2 regions of the Chromohalobacter canadensis genome follow, and region 2 is predicted to be linked to the other one. Evidence: predicted binding sites of a transcription regulator. Region 2 holds the regulator's gene; the other holds the start of a gene.
The links. Region 2 encodes LexA, which represses DNA repair genes until DNA is damaged. Its sites were predicted from a motif close to TACTGTNTANNTANACAGTA; they were not measured.

Region 1 (7,823 bases), 1.6 Mb from region 2:
GCCGCCGGGCCCCTCGTATTCAAGGAGCACTGAGAGTATCGACGACCGCTGCTCGCGGGTCGTAAAAAAGCGGGACGAAACCTGAAAGAAGCCCGGTTTCATCCCGCCTTGTTGTCATTCGCTCGGATCCCTGTGGCCATCAATGCGTTTGCTTGGCCAAATTGACTCGATGATACGCGATTTACAGGTCGCAGACTAGCCCTTGAGGCCCAGTACGTCCTGCATATCGTAGCGACCGCTGTCGCGCGAGGCGACCCAACGCGCCGCGCGCACCGCGCCCTTGGCGAAAGTCATGCGGCTGGACGCCTTGTGCGTAATCTCGATGCGCTCGCCCTCGGTGGCGAACATCACGGTATGCTCGCCGACAATATCGCCGGCACGCACGGTGGCGAAACCGATTTCCTTGTCGCCGCGTGGGCCACATTGCCCCACACGTTCGAAGACGCCATCTTCCTTGAGGTCGCGATTCAGGGCCTTGGCCAAGACCTCTCCCATCTTCAGCGCCGTGCCGGAAGGCGCGTCGACCTTGTGGCGATGATGCGCCTCACTCACTTCGATATCGTAGCCCTCGTCACCCAGCGCCCGAGCAGCGGTTTCCAACAGCTTGAGGGTGAGGTTGACGCCGACGCTCATGTTGGGCGCGAAGACCATGGGAACGCGGTCACGATAACCGTCGAGCTCGGCGAGCTCGGCGTCGGAGAGCCCCGTGGTGCCGATCACGATGGCCTTGCCGTGCTCAGCACAAAACGCCAGATTGGCCAACGTGACTCGAGGCGTGGTGAAGTCGATCAGCACATCGAAGGCATCGACGATGGCAGCCGGGTCATCCGTGGCGTTCACGCCCAAGCGCCCAGCACCGGCGAGCTCGCCCAGATCGGCACCGACCAATGAGCTACCGGGCTCGACGATGCCTCCCGCCAAGCTGGCCTCGGGATCCTGCTGTACGGCATTGACCAGGGTGCGGCCCATGCGCCCGGCGACGCCGACGATGGCGATACGCGTCATGTGGACTCCTTGCGATTGCGTGTCGATGAATACCGGAGAGTATACCAAACCGTCCCGCATTCCCGTCACGCACCACCAATCACGGGCGGCGTGATCGCGAATGAACCGCCGTCGGCATCAGGTCATGGCGGGCTGCCAGACGATATCGAGCGTCTCACGGCTAGCCATCCGCTCGAGATGCACCGCCACGACCTCTTCAAGGTGCTCGCGGGTCGCCGCATCCTCGGCCGCCAGCTGCAGATGCAAGGCATCCGCCTCGGCGCGCATGTGACACACTCCGCCGTCGAACGTGACTCGCCCCTGATGCTCGTCGTGGGCAACGCTCAGCTTGTGCTGCCAGTGCTTGCATAGGCGATTGATATAACGCGAACCGGATGTCGTCGACACGACAGCTTGGGACTCGGACATAAGGCCTCCCTATTCGATTAGCCCTCTAATGGTAATCGCATTATGGCACGCACGGGCACTCCCAACACGCAACGAGGCGTTCGAGGTAAGACAGCACTCTCCTGCGCAGCCGAGGCCAGCCCCTTATACGAGAAAACCCCGCCATGTATGCCATGACGGGGTCTGAGGAGAAAATGCCGAGGCTCGCCTACGGCTTCATGTCCTCGAAGAACTTCTTCACGCCATCGAAGAAGCTCGACTTCTTCGGCGAGTGATGGCTGTTGCTGCCGTCCAGACTCTCCTGGAACTGGCGCAACAAGTCCTTCTGCTCCTCGCTCAAGTCGACCGGCGTTTCGACCACGACCTTGCACAACAGGTCGCCAGGCGGGCCGCCACGCACCGGCTTGACGCCCTTGCCCTTGAGCCGGAACATCTTGCCGGTTTGCGTCTCCGGCGGAATCTTCAACTTGACCCGACCGTCCAGGGTCGGCACTTCCAGCTCACCGCCCAGCGTCGCGTCGATGAAGTTGATCGGTACGTCACACAGCAGGTGGCGACCGTCACGCTCGAAGATCGGGTGCGGCTTGATCGCCGCCTGCACGTAAAGATCACCCGGCGGCCCACCGTTGAGCCCCGATTCACCTTCGTTGTTGAGACGAATCCGATCGCCGGTATCCACGCCAGCGGGGATCTTCACCGACAAGGTCCGCGTTTCGCGCACGCGCCCTTCACCATGACACTTGCGGCACGGCACCTTGATGCTCTGACCGGCGCCATGACAGGTCGGACAGGTCTGCTGCACGGCGAAGAAGCCCTGCTGCATACGCACCTGACCCTGACCGTGACAGGTCGGGCAGGTCTCCTTGCTGGAGCCCGGCTCGGCACCATCGCCATCGCAATGCTCACATGCGATGTGACGCGGTACGCGGATATCGACCGTGGTGCCGGCAACGGCATCCTCGAGGTCGATCTCGAGGTTGTAGCGCAGGTCAGCACCACGCTGCGGCGCATTGGGGTTGCGACGACCGCCGCCCCCGAAGATATCGCCGAACACATCGCCGAAGATATCGCTGAATCCGCCTGCTCCGGCGCCGCCACCGCCGAAGCCGCCGCCCCCTTGACCGTCAACGCCGGCATGGCCGAACTGGTCATAGGCAGCACGCTTTTCTTCATCGGCGAGGACTTCATAAGCCTCGGAGACTTCGCGGAACTTCTCCGCCGAGGTGTCATCATCCGGATTGCGATCCGGATGGTACTTCTGGGCGAGTCGACGGTAAGCCTTTTTGATCTCTTTCTGATCGGCTCCCCGCTCGATGCCCAATACTTCGTAATAGTCACGCTTGGACATGGATGGTCCGCCTCCGTGTCGGCGCTGCGCAAACAGCAACGCGGGAGAACATCCCCCGCGCTGCCGTCATGCGAGCATCAGACGTCGTGGTTACTGCTTCTTCTGGTCGTCGTTGACTTCCTCGTACTCGGCGTCAACCACGTCGTCTTCTTTCTTCTGGGCGCCATCGTCAGCTTGTTGCTCACCACCCTCGGCGCTCGCATCGCCTTGTTCGGCGTACATCTTCTGCGCCAGGTTGCCGGAGGCCTCGGTCAGCGCATCGAGCTTGGCCTGGATATGCTCCTGGTCGTCGCCCTTAGTGGCTTCCTCGAGTTCGCTGATCGCGGTCTCGATCTGCTCTTTCTCGCTGGCCTCGACCTTATCACCGGCTTCTTCGAGCGTCTTGCGCGCGGCATGGACCATGCCATCGGCCTGGTTACGCAGCTGCACCAGATCCTCGAACTTCTTGTCCTCGGCCTCATGCGCCTCGGCGTCCTGGACCATCTGATCGATCTCTTCGTCGGAAAGACCGCCAGAGGCCTTGATGACGATGGACTGTTCCTTGCCGGTGGCCTTGTCCTTGGCGGAGACGTTGAGGATGCCGTTGGCATCCAGATCGAATGCGACTTCGATCTGAGGCACGCCACGCGGTGCCGGCGGAATGTCGGCCAGATCGAAGCGACCCAGTGACTTGTTGCCGCTGGACTGCTTGCGCTCACCCTGCTGCACATGGATGGTCACGGCAGTCTGGTTGTCATCCGCAGTCGAGAAGGTTTGAGTCTTCTTGGTCGGGATGGTGGTGTTCTTCTCGATCAGCGGCGTCATGACGCCACCCAGGGTTTCGATGCCCAGGGTCAGCGGCGTGACGTCGAGCAGCAGGACGTCCTTGACGTCGCCGCCCAGCACGCCGCCCTGAATCGCCGCGCCCACGGCCACGGCTTCGTCCGGGTTGACGTCCTTGCGGGCGTCCTTGCCGAAGAAGTCGGCAACCTTGGACTGCACCTGCGGCATGCGCGTCTGACCGCCCACCAGGATCACGTCGTCGATCTCCGACGCAGACAGGCCAGCGTCGCTCAGCGCCGTCTTGCAAGGCGCCAACGATTTCTGCACCAGCTCTTCGACCAACGACTCGAGCTTGGCACGCGTCACCTTGACGTTAAGGTGCTTGGGCCCGGTGTTGTCGGCCGTAATATACGGCAGGTTGACTTCAGTCTGCTGTGCCGAGGAAAGCTCGATCTTGGCCTTCTCGGCGGCCTCCTTCAGACGCTGCATGGCGAGGCTGTCGCCAGACAAGTCGATGCCGGAATCGCTCTTGAACTGCTGCACGAGATAGTCGATCAGCTTGAGATCGAAATCTTCGCCGCCCAAGAAGGTGTCACCATTGGTGGCCAGCACCTCGAACTGGGTCTCGCCATCGACATCGGCCACTTCGATGATGGAGATATCGAAGGTGCCGCCGCCCAGATCATAGACCGCGATGGTCTTGTCGCCGCGAGACTTGTCCATGCCGTAGGCCAGCGCGGCCGCCGTCGGCTCGTTGATGATGCGCTTGACTTCGAGACCGGCGATGCGACCCGCGTCCTTGGTCGCCTGACGCTGGCTATCGTTGAAGTACGCCGGCACGGTGATTACCGCGTCGGTGACTTCTTCACCGAGATAGTCTTCGGCGGTCTTCTTCATCTTCTTCAGCACTTCCGCGCTAACCTGCGGCGGTGCCAGCTTGTTACCCTTGACTTCGACCCAAGCGTCGCCGTTATCGGCCTCAGCGATGGTGTAGGGCACCATCTTGATGTCCTTCTGGACGACGTCGTCCTTGAACTTGCGGCCGATCAGGCGCTTGATCGCGTACAGCGTGTTGCTCGGGTTGGTCACGGCCTGGCGCTTGGCGGCCTGGCCAACCAGCGTCTCACCATCGTCGGTGTAGGCGATGATGGACGGCGTGGTGCGTGCACCTTCCGCGTTTTCGATTACCTTCGCATTGCCGCCGTCAAGGATGGCAACACAGGAGTTGGTGGTCCCCAAATCGATACCGATGATGCGTCCCATTGGAATACCTCAAAATCGTTGCTTGACTGTTTCGTCTTCGTCGGCGGCATTGCCGCCTCGTTGTTCGTCTATTTGGGGGGTGGGGTTACGCCTTTCAAGGGTCTCGACGTCACATCCCTCCCCTGCCACATCAATTGGCGGCTTGGCTGACGACTACCATCGCCGGACGTACCAGACGTCCATTCAACAAATACCCCTTCTGCATGACCTCGATCACCGTATTGGGCTCAACCTCGGGGTTGGGCACCATGGTCATGGCTTCATGCACCTGAGGGTCGAACGGCTCGCCTTGCGGATCGACGGCTTCCACACCGAACTTGTTGAGCACGTCGAGCTGCAGCTTCAGAGTCATCGAGACCCCTTCGCGATGCACCTCGCTAGCGCCTTCCTGCATCGACTCCGATGCCTTTTCCAGGCTGTCGATCACGGGTAGCAGTTCCTTGACGAATTTTTCCAAGGCGAACTTGCGTGCCTTCTCGACATCTTGCTCGGCGCGGCGACGCACGTTCTGCGCTTCGGCGGCGGCACGCGCCGCCTGATCCTTGGACTCCGTCAAGGCTTGCTCCAACTCTTCGACACGCACAGCCAGCGCGTCGGCTTCCGGGTTTTCGAGCGCCTCGGCATCGGCCTCGCTGGCCTCGACATCCTCGACGACGCCTTCGAGTTCGGCATCGTCTCCAGTGGTATCGTCCGGTTGGGGTTCGGCATCGCGCTCAGCGCGAGCCAGCTCTTCCTCGGTCGGGGTCTGCGGGTCTTTGGCCATGAGTTTCTCCTGACAGCTGGCGCGGCCCGAAGCCGCATCTAATAAGCGATTGCCTCCTATATGGGGATGCGATGAACGATCTCAAGCCACCCCTATCGCTTGCGATGCCTGGCAATTGAAGCCCTCACCCAACTACTGTATAAACACACAGAGATCAGCTTCGTTTCCGACGCCCGGAGGTTTTCATGCTGATACAGCTAGCCATTCGCGACTACGCCATCGTCGAGCGCCTCGATCTGGACCTGCACGACGGTATGACGGCCATCACCGGCGAGACCGGCGCCGGCAAATCGATCATGCTTGGCGCTTTGGGATTATGCCTGGGAGAGCGCGCCGACGTGGGCAGCGTACGCCACGGCTGCGAACGCGCAGATATCAGTGCGCGCTTCGATATCGCCCGGCTCGCCGACGCCCGCGCCTGGCTCGCCGAGCGCGAACTGCCACAAGACGAATGCCTGCTCCGGCGTGTCGTCACCGCCTCGGGGCGCTCCAAGGCCTGGATCAACGGCCAGCCTGTTACAGTGAGCGACCTGAGAGCGCTCGGCGAGCATCTCATCGAGGTCCACAGCCAGCACGCCCATCAAGCGCTCTTGCGCGAAGAAACGCATCTGCGCCTGCTCGACACCTATGCCGGCCAGACCGAGGCCGTGTCGACCCTCGGCGAGCACTTTCATCACTGGCGTGCACGCCGACGGCGACTGCGCGACCTGCAAGAAAGCGGCAATGAAGTGCAGGCACGGCGTCAGCTACTGCGTTACCAGGTCGAGGAGCTGGATCAACTGGCGCTCGCCGAAGGCGAACTGGAGACGCTGGAGGATGAGCAGACCCAGTTGGCCAATCTGGAGGAAGTCCTGGGTGACGCCCAGTTCGCCGCCGACTGCTGCGATCAGGACGAACACGGCGCGCTTTCATTGCTGCATCACGCCAACGCCCGCCTGGGAAACGCCCCCGAAAAGACCCAACGCCAACTGGCGGACGCCCTGTCCATGCTGGGCGAGGCTCAGATCCAGATCGAGGAAGCAGCACGCGAACTGCATCACTTCGTCGAGACCACCGAGCTCGATCCTCAACGACTGACGGAGGTCGATGCCCGCCTCGGCGAAGTGCATCGCATCGCACGTAAGCATCACGTCATGCCCGAGGAGCTTCGCGACCTCCATCAGCGTCTGAGCGACGAACTGGCGAGTCTCGAAGGTGGTGAGCATGACCTGGAAGCACTCGGCGAAGAAGTGGAGCAGGCCCGTGACGCCTACAGACAGCAGGCGCGGGCCATCAGCGAGGCGCGTATTGAGGCGGCACGCAACTTCGGCGAAGCCGTGCAGGCGCAACTGGCCTTCTTGGGACTTGGCAAAGCGACCTTCGAGGTTGCCATTTCACCGCGCGAGACGCCCCAGGCCGAAGGGCTCGACCAGGTACGCTTCATGATCAGCGCCAACCCCGGCCAGCCGTCACGCCCACTGAGCAAGGTTGCCTCGGGTGGCGAGCTATCGCGCATCAGCCTGGCGATCCAGGTCGTTGCCGCGCAGCATAGCAGCGTCCCCAGCATGGTCTTCGACGAAGTCGATGTCGGCGTTTCCGGCGCCATCGCGGAAATCGTCGGCCAGCTACTGCGGCGTCTCGGCGCCCAAGGGCAAATCCTGACCGTGACGCATCTGCCGCAAGTTGCGGCCCAGGCGCATCATCATCTGCATATCGAAAAGCGCTCCGAGCACGACACGACCCTGACACATATGGCACTGCTCGACGATGCCGGACGCGTGCGCGAACTGGCCCGCATGCTCGGCGGCGTCAAACTCTCCGACCGCACACTGGCTCACGCCCGCGAAATGCTCGACGCCAGCCAGCACGCCCAGCATTGAGCGAGCCTTGCGCTATAGCCACCTTCAACGGTGGGGTACGAAACGACGAAACCGGCCATCAGGGCCGGTTTCGTCTTCGGTGTACGCTAACTGCTCGGGCTACTTCTTGCCAGGCCCTGAGCCTTCTTGACGCGTTACGCTAGAACCCTTGGGGCGTACGTACAACACCAGGGCATGATCGACGAGCTCGAAGCCGTGCTCCTCGGCAATCTCGCGTTGACGCCGTTCGATCGTGTCGTCGAAAAACTCGATTATCTCGCCGCTTTCCAGACACACCATATGATCATGGTGCTCTTCCTGCGACAATTCGAACACGGCATGCCCGCCATCGAAATTGTGACGAATCACCAACCCCGCAGTCTCGAACTGGGTCAAGACGCGATACACGGTTGCCAGACCGACATCGTCACCTGCGTCGAGCAGAGCCTTGTAGACG
Region 2 (7,823 bases):
GATTTGATCCAGTCGCCAACGCGAAACGGCTTGTCCAGGTGAATCATTAATCCACCCAAGAAATTGGCCAGCATATCTTTGGCAGCGAAGCCGATTATCAGCCCGCCGGCCCCACCGAAGGCGGCCACTCCCGAGGGTGAGACACCCAAGCTCGAAAGAATCAACAACCCGATGATGACGACCACCACCGCCCCCAGTATCTTGGACACAGCCGATGCCGTATCGGCATCCATAGACTTGGCGCGATGTCCGCCCGGTGGAAACACCAAGCGTTTTTCGAGAAGCTTCACGGCCCTGAGCCCTGCCCAGGCCAGCAAGAGCAACGTAATGACGGCACGTGCCTGGGCCAGATGTCCCTCCGCCCACTCGATGTCCCAATGATAACGAACGACGGTCAGGCAGAGAGTGACGCCCATCAGCCAGATCCAGAGGCGCAACGGTCGCCGCAGTGCCTTGATCAGGATATCCGCCCAGCGGTTGCTGGTTTTCTCCAGCAACGGCCCCACACGCCAGATGACAACCCAGCTCACCAGGTCGACGATCAGCGTCAGGGCGATGACCAAGCCCATCGCCGCCACCCACAGCGGCATGCCCAGGGTGGTTTGAATCCAATCCATCACGGGAGAGAAAAAATCGAACACGAGGCTCTTTCCTTCTAGCTAGTACAGGTAGCTATGTCGATAACCAGTGGCGAGGTCAGTGCGTGGGCGTTTCCGAGAGCGCCTCGAGGCGCGCATGAGCACGACGCCAACGCGCCAGCGCCGGCAGCGTTTCAAGTTCAGGGCGGGCCCGGCCATAACGCAACTTACCCAAACGCTTGGAAGAGTGCCCCGCCGCCGCGTCGAGAATCTCGAGCGCCGCCGGGCGATCGTTGCATACCAGTACCATGTCACATCCCGCCGCCCAGGCGGCCTCGGCACGCGCCGAGGGCGATCCGGCCACATGCGCACCGGCCATGCTCAGATCATCGGAGAACACCACGCCCTTGAACGCCAATTCTTCGCGCAACATGCCAAGCCAGGAAGGGGAAAAGCCCGCCGGGCGCGAATCGAACGCGGTATACACCACATGCGCCGGCATCACGGCGTCCAGCTTTCCGGAGAGCTTCTTGAAGGGCACCAGATCATGCTCGCGCAACGCTGAGAGTGAGCGCGTGTCCTCAGGCAAGGCATGATGCGAGTCGAGGCTGACGCCGCCATGCCCAGGGAAGTGCTTGCCCACGGCGATCATGCCAGCCTCGTGCAACCCGTCAATGAAGGCCTCACCCAGCACCGTGACGACCTCGGGATCGGCAGAAAAGCTGCGATCGCCGATGGCCGGCGAGCGCTGGTCATCGACGTCGAGCACCGGGGCGAAGGTGATATCGAAACCGCAGGCCGCCATCTCCATGCCCAGCAGCCAGCCGGCTTCGTGGACCAGGGTGCGAGTCGCTTCGGGGGTCTCGGCATACCCAGCTGCCAGCGTCGCCATGGGCGGCAGCCGCGTCACACCGTCCTGCAGGCGCTGGACACGTCCGCCTTCCTGGTCGATCGCCAGCAGCACATCAGGGCGCACGTCACGAATCGCGCGGGTCAAGGCTCGCACTTGCTCGGCATCATGCGTATTGCGCTGGAAGAGGATCACCCCACCGATCTCGGGACGTGCCAGAAGACGGCGTTCATCGTCGCTGATTTGGGTACCTTCGATGTCCAGCATGACCGGGCCGAGAGGTTGGGTCATCGTCGCACTCCTGGCAAATGGAGGAAGGATTCTAGGCGGTGAGCAGCACTACGTCGAGCGCAGCCCTTGTGTAAAAACCCTCTCAGTCATGCAGCCAGACCGGCGTACCGGCCGGTGCGGCCTCCAATACGGCCAGCAACGCTTCGTCGCGCAGCCGAATACAACCGTGCGAGGCCGGCGTTCCCATCGGCTGCTCGGCAGGCGTGCCATGCAGGTATATATAGCGGCGCTGGCTATCGACATCGCCCCCGCGGTTGAAGCCCCGTTCCAGGCCACACAACCACAGGATACGCGTCAATATCCAATCCCGCTCGGGATGAGCACGGGCCAGCTCAGGCGAAAACACCTCGCCGGTGGGGCGCCGCCCGCGAAAGACACTGCCGGGTGGCAGTCCATCACCGATAACTGCGCGCACGTAATGCCACCCCACAGGCGTCTGCCCACTGCCTTCGTGCTGCCCGATACCGTGAGCGCCCGAGGAAATCGCGAACGTCTCGCGGCACATCTCGCCCTCGCGGATCGTCAGCGACTGCGTACCGAGATCGATTTCCAGCCAGACGCCCTGTTCGGGGGGTAGATGGGAGAGTTGCGGCTTTCGCATCATCCCGCCACCTTGAGAGCATCATCGGGCAGTGGGGCCTGCATGCCGGCCACAACTACCGGGCGCAGACGCCGAATCAAATCGCGAACGCTGACATGTTCGTGATAATCCTTGTCGGCGATATCGCGCAACGCATCAAGGCCCGACAACGTGAAGATCACCGTGCCCAGCATGAAGTGTAACCGCCAAAAGCGTTCCGCCTCGGGCAGTTCCGGCGTCGCGCGGCGTACCAAGTCGCTGAAGCGTGAGAACACATTGCCATAGTGCTCCTGAATGTAACGGCGCAAGTGGCCCTGAGCCTGAGTATAGGCCAGCCCCAACAAGCGCATGAACACCTTGAGGCTATTGCGCTCGGCAGGAACTTCCAACACGGTGCGTGCCAATGTCTCCAACAACACCTCGAGGGGAATGACCTCACCCCGATATTGCACCTCGAGTTCATCCAGGGCTTGGTGAAAGCGCTCGGAAAAGGGATCCAGATAGCGCGCGAAGACCGCCTGAATTAGCGCCTTCTTGGACCCGAAATGGTAATTGACCGCCGCCAGATTGACCTTGGCCTTGCTGGTGATGGTACGCAGCGAGGTCTCGGCAAACCCCCGTTCGGCGAACAGGACCTCGGCGGTATCGAGAATGCGCGTCACTGTATCTGTCTGAGCCATGGGGCGCCCCGCGTGGAATAAACGAATGTTTAAAACATGTCGATTCTAAGCCTTGATGTCGATAACGACAAATCTCCACGTTTGAAACGCCATCTCCCTGGGCGAATGATTGCGCGAATGGTTGCACCGCGCCAAAGACTGGATACAATCACATACTGTATACTTGAACACGTCAGTGCCTGCCGGAGGCCCCATGTCTCGCTCGTTAACTTCGCGCCAACAACACGTCTTTGATTTTATCGTCAAGACAATGAATGAGCTTGGCTACCCGCCGACGCGCGCCGAAATTGCCCGGGCCTTGGGCTTTCGCTCGCCGAACGCCGCCGAGGAACATCTTCGCGCGCTCGACCGCAAGGGGGTCATTCGCATGATCCCCGGCACCTCACGTGGCATTCGCCTCACCGGTGAAGACGATACCACCTTGACCAACGGCGACGGTCTGCCAGTCGTCGGTGAGGTCGCCGCCGGTAGCCCGATCCTCGCCGCAGCGCATATCGACCGGCACTGCCCTCTCGCGCCGGACTATTTCACCCCCCGCGCCGATTACCTGCTGCGTGTCCGCGGACTCTCGATGAAAAATGCCGGCATTCTCGATGGCGACCTGCTCGCCGTGCATCGCACCCAGCAGATTCGCGACGGCCAAATCGTCGTTGCCCGCCTGGAAGACGAAGTCACCGTCAAGCGCTTCAAGCGTCAAGGCCATCATGTCTGGTTGCTCGCCGAAAACGAGGATTTTTCGCCCATCGAGGTCGATCTACGTCATCAGGAACTCGAGATCGAAGGCCTCGGCGTTGGCGTGATTCGTGGCGGTGGCGGTAACGGCCTGCATTAAGCCGATACGCCGTTCATCATGCGCAAGATCCTTCACGCCGATTGCGACTGTTTTTATGCCGCCGTGGAAATGCGCGACGACCCAGCGTTACGCGACATTCCCCTGGCGATCGGCGGCAGCCCTGAGACGCGCGGCGTTGTCGCCACCTGCAATTATCCCGCACGTGCCTTCGGCATCCATTCGGCGATGCCCATGGCGCGTGCCATGCGCCTGTGCCCGCACCTGACGCGACTCTCCCCGGACTTCGAAAAATACCGTGCTGTCTCGGCATACATCCAGGCACTGTTCAATGAGCTGACGCCACTGGTGGAGCCCTTGTCCCTCGACGAAGCATATCTGGATGTCAGCGAGGTCACACGCTTTCAGGGGAGTGCGACCTGGATGGCCAGATGGCTCAAGCAGGAGGCGCTAGCGCGGACGGGTATCGTTATCTCGGTGGGTGCGGCTCCCAGCAAGTTCCTCGCCAAGCTGGCCAGCGACTGGGATAAGCCCGATGGGCTATGCGTGATCGCGCCGGATGAGGTCGAGCCTTTTCTCCTCGCCTTGCCCGTCAAGCAGCTGCACGGCGTGGGCCCAGCGACGGCAGCCAAGCTCGAGGCACTAGAGATCGTCACCTGCCGCGACCTGCGCGAATGGCCGCTCGAATCTCTGGTCGAGCGCTTCGGCAAATTTGGGCGTCGGCTATTCGAGCTGGCGCGTGGCATCGACGAGCGCCCGGTACAGATCGAGCGAGAGCGCAAGTCCGTCAGCGTCGAGACGACTTATCATCGCGATCTGCCCGACTTGGCCAGCTGCCAAGACGCACTCGCACCGCTCGTTGAGCGCTTGATGGCACGTCTAACGCGGCACGGCACGCCGGCCATTCAAAAATTGTTCGTCAAGGTTCGCTTCGATGATTTCAGCAGCACGACCCTGGAAGCGGCGGGTAGCGAGGCGCTTGCTGCACGCTTTCAAGCCTTGTTGGACGGCGCCTGGGCACGCGGCGAGCGCCCCGTGCGCCTGCTTGGGGTCGGCGTGCGCCTGACGCCAGAGGCGCAGCGACGGCAGATGACACTCTTCGACTGAGCCTCGCGCTCAAGCAAAGACGACCGTCTTGTTGCCATGGATCAGGACCCGGTCCTGCAGATGCCAACGTAGCCCCCGTGCCAGCACGGCTTTTTCGACGTCACGCCCCAGACGTACCAGGTCCTCGGCAGTATGGCAGTGCGTCACGCGCTGTATGTCCTGCTCGATGATGGGCCCCGCATCGAGTTCTTCGGTGACATAGTGACACGTCGCGCCAATCAGCTTGACGCCCCGCGCGTAGGCCTGATGATACGGTTTGGCGCCAGCGAAAGAGGGCAAGAAACTGTGGTGGATATTAATGATCCGCCCGGCGTATCGCTGGCACAGGTTGGGCGGCAGAATCTGCATGTAGCGCGCCAGCACTACTGTATCCGCCCGGGCCTCTTCGACCAGTGCCTCGACCCGCGAAAATGCTGCCGCCTTATCGTCCGCATCGACCGGCACATGATGAAACGGAATGCCATGCCATTCGACCAGATCCCGCAGCGCTTCATGATTGGAAATTACGCAGGGGATCTCGCAATCGAGCTCACCCGCGGTCCAGCGGTACAGCAGATCGACCAAGCAATGCGAAGCACGCGAGGCCATCAAGACGACACGCTTGGGCTTGGTGGTATCGCTCAGCGCCCAATCCATCGAGAACTCACTGGCAATGGCGGAAAAATCATCGCGCATCGCATCGATACTCAGCGGCAAAGACTCAGCCTTGATTTCGTAGCGCATGAAAAAGCGCCCGGTGGCCAGGTCCGAGTGCTGGTTGGCCTCGGTGATCCAACCTCCATGACCGGCGATGTAACTGGATACGCGAGAAACGATGCCCACGCGGTCGGGGCACGAGACGATAAGACGATACGAATGAGACATGCGCGCTACCATCAATCCTGAAATGAGGCGGTGATCGGTGCTCTCTCGAGAGAGCCACCTCTCACCAAAGGGCGCCCATTGTAGCGAATTCGATCATGACAAGAAGCCTCGATTGTGGCCGCGCCGGGGCATCCCGTATAGTAATGGGCATCTTCACGTTAAGGGATAACGATGTCCCAACCACGCATCCAGATACGCGCCCGCCGCAAGCCGCCCCTTCAGATACTGCCCCTCGGCGGCTGCGGTGAAATCGGCATGAACTTCACCCTTTACGGGCACCGTGATCACTGGATCGTGGTCGACTGCGGCATGATGATTCGCCAGGACCTCCCGCAGGCGCCCTTGCAAGTCCCCAATGTCGACCTCTTGGCTTCTAAGGGCATCGTTCCTCAGGCAATCCTCGTCACGCACGGACATGAAGATCACATCGGCGCGATTGCCTGGCTGTGGCCCCGTTGGCAGTGCCCCATCCATGCAACACCACTGGCCGCCGGCTTGTTGCGTCTGCGCTTCGCCGAGCAGCAACTGCCCACCGATGCGATTCACGTCATAACGCCCGACGAGGCCATGCAAAGCGGTCCTTTCGATGTACGCTTTTTGCCGCTGCCGCACTCGATACCCGAAAGCTGTGCCCTGCTATTGGCGACACCTGACCACCGTATCCTGCACACCGGCGACTGGAAGCTCGATCCCGAACCCTTGATCGGTGACCCCGTATGCCCGCAGCGTTTCCAGGCGCTGGCACCTATCGATCTTGTCGTCGGCGACTCCACCAATGCCCCCGTCCCCGGGCACTCACGCAGCGAAGGGGACGTCGCGCGTGCGCTTGAAACAACGATCGGCGCCTGCCACGGCCGTGTGATCGTCAGCTGCTTTGCCAGCAACCTGGCACGCATCCTGGCACTGGGCCGTGCCGCCAAGGCATGCGGGCGACGCGTCAGCCTCATGGGACGTTCGATGGAGCGTATGGTAAATATTGCCCGGGGGCTTGGCTATCTCGAGGACTTCCCCTCCCTGGTCCCCGTTCGCGACCTTGGCTATTTGCCGCCCGAAGAGGTGCTGGTCATCGCCACCGGCAGTCAGGGTGAGCCACGTTCCGCCCTGTCTCGCCTAGCCCAGGGACAGCACGCCGATTTCGAACTCCAGCCCGGCGACAGCGTTATTTTCTCGGCCAAAGCGATCCCGGGTAACGAATTGCTGATCGAGCGGTTACAGGCCGGACTCAAGCGTGCCAGGGTCACCCTTTACGATGAACGCAATCATCCCGAACTACATGCCTCAGGGCATCCCGCACAGGAAGAATTGCAGCGCCTTTATGGCTGGCTCGCCCCCCAGCGTTTGCTGCCCGTGCATGGCGAATTCCAGCACCAACAAGCGCATCGTGTCCTGGCAGAATCGCTTGGCATCGAGGTGCCCTGGATTCCGCGAAACGGCGATATGCTTCGCCTCGATAATGAGGGTCTAAGCTGCCTTGAGCGCCACTCGCTGGCACCGCATATCGTCACCCAGAACCGCATTCATCCCCTTGAAGGGTTGCGTGCTCCCGCCATGTCGAGCATGCATCGCCGCAGCGGCATCTTGAGTTTGACGCTTCCGGTCGTGCGACAAGCGTCGGGGTGGGCACGCGTGGGACGCTTGTTGTGGGATACGAGCCATGACCTGGCACTGGACGACACCGCCTTCGCCGATTGGCTCGATGATCAGTTGGCCGTTCACGAGGCGGACACCATCGCCAAGTTACGTCAACAATTACACGCCCCTTTGATGCACTGGCTCGGTGAGCACCTGCGTCATCTTCCCGACGTCCATCTGCATATCATGGCCGCGGAAGAGACCTCGCCTCTCGACTCATGACCCAAGATAAAAAACGGACCCTGCGGTCCGTTTTTTATCTTTCTACGCGCAACACTTACTGCTTGCGTTCCTTATCTTTCTTCGGTGGACGCCCCCGACGCTTGCGCGGCTGTTCGGACATCAAGTCGTCCAGAGAAAGGCCGGCATCACTCATCGCTTCACGGATTTCCGCCAACTTGCGCTCTTTAGCAGCTTCTTCGGCTTGACGCTTATGATCTTCCTGCTGCTT

Region 1: a site for LexA is predicted at 5,662-5,681, ahead of recN (DNA repair protein RecN). Genes of this name have one in related genera too.

Annotation. Positions count from the first base shown of each region.
Region 1 is NZ_CP140151.1:1,882,083-1,889,905, reverse strand. Features, by position in the region: gene dapB (4-hydroxy-tetrahydrodipicolinate reductase) at 196-1,005, opposite strand; gene SR908_RS08995 (DUF2218 domain-containing protein) at 1,123-1,413, opposite strand; gene dnaJ (molecular chaperone DnaJ) at 1,601-2,740, opposite strand; gene dnaK (molecular chaperone DnaK) at 2,831-4,765, opposite strand; gene grpE (nucleotide exchange factor GrpE) at 4,896-5,528, opposite strand; gene recN (DNA repair protein RecN) at 5,714-7,387, shown strand; gene fur (ferric iron uptake transcriptional regulator) at 7,487-7,823, opposite strand, start outside.
Region 2 is NZ_CP140151.1:260,915-268,737, forward strand. Features, by position in the region: gene SR908_RS01265 (mechanosensitive ion channel family protein) at 1-641, opposite strand, end outside; gene nagZ (beta-N-acetylhexosaminidase) at 697-1,719, opposite strand; gene SR908_RS01275 (L,D-transpeptidase) at 1,802-2,320, opposite strand; gene SR908_RS01280 (TetR/AcrR family transcriptional regulator) at 2,320-2,979, opposite strand; gene lexA (transcriptional repressor LexA) at 3,173-3,811, shown strand; gene dinB (DNA polymerase IV) at 3,830-4,876, shown strand; gene purU (formyltetrahydrofolate deformylase) at 4,886-5,740, opposite strand; gene SR908_RS01300 (ribonuclease J) at 5,912-7,594, shown strand; gene SR908_RS01305 (H-NS family histone-like protein) at 7,650-7,823, opposite strand, start outside.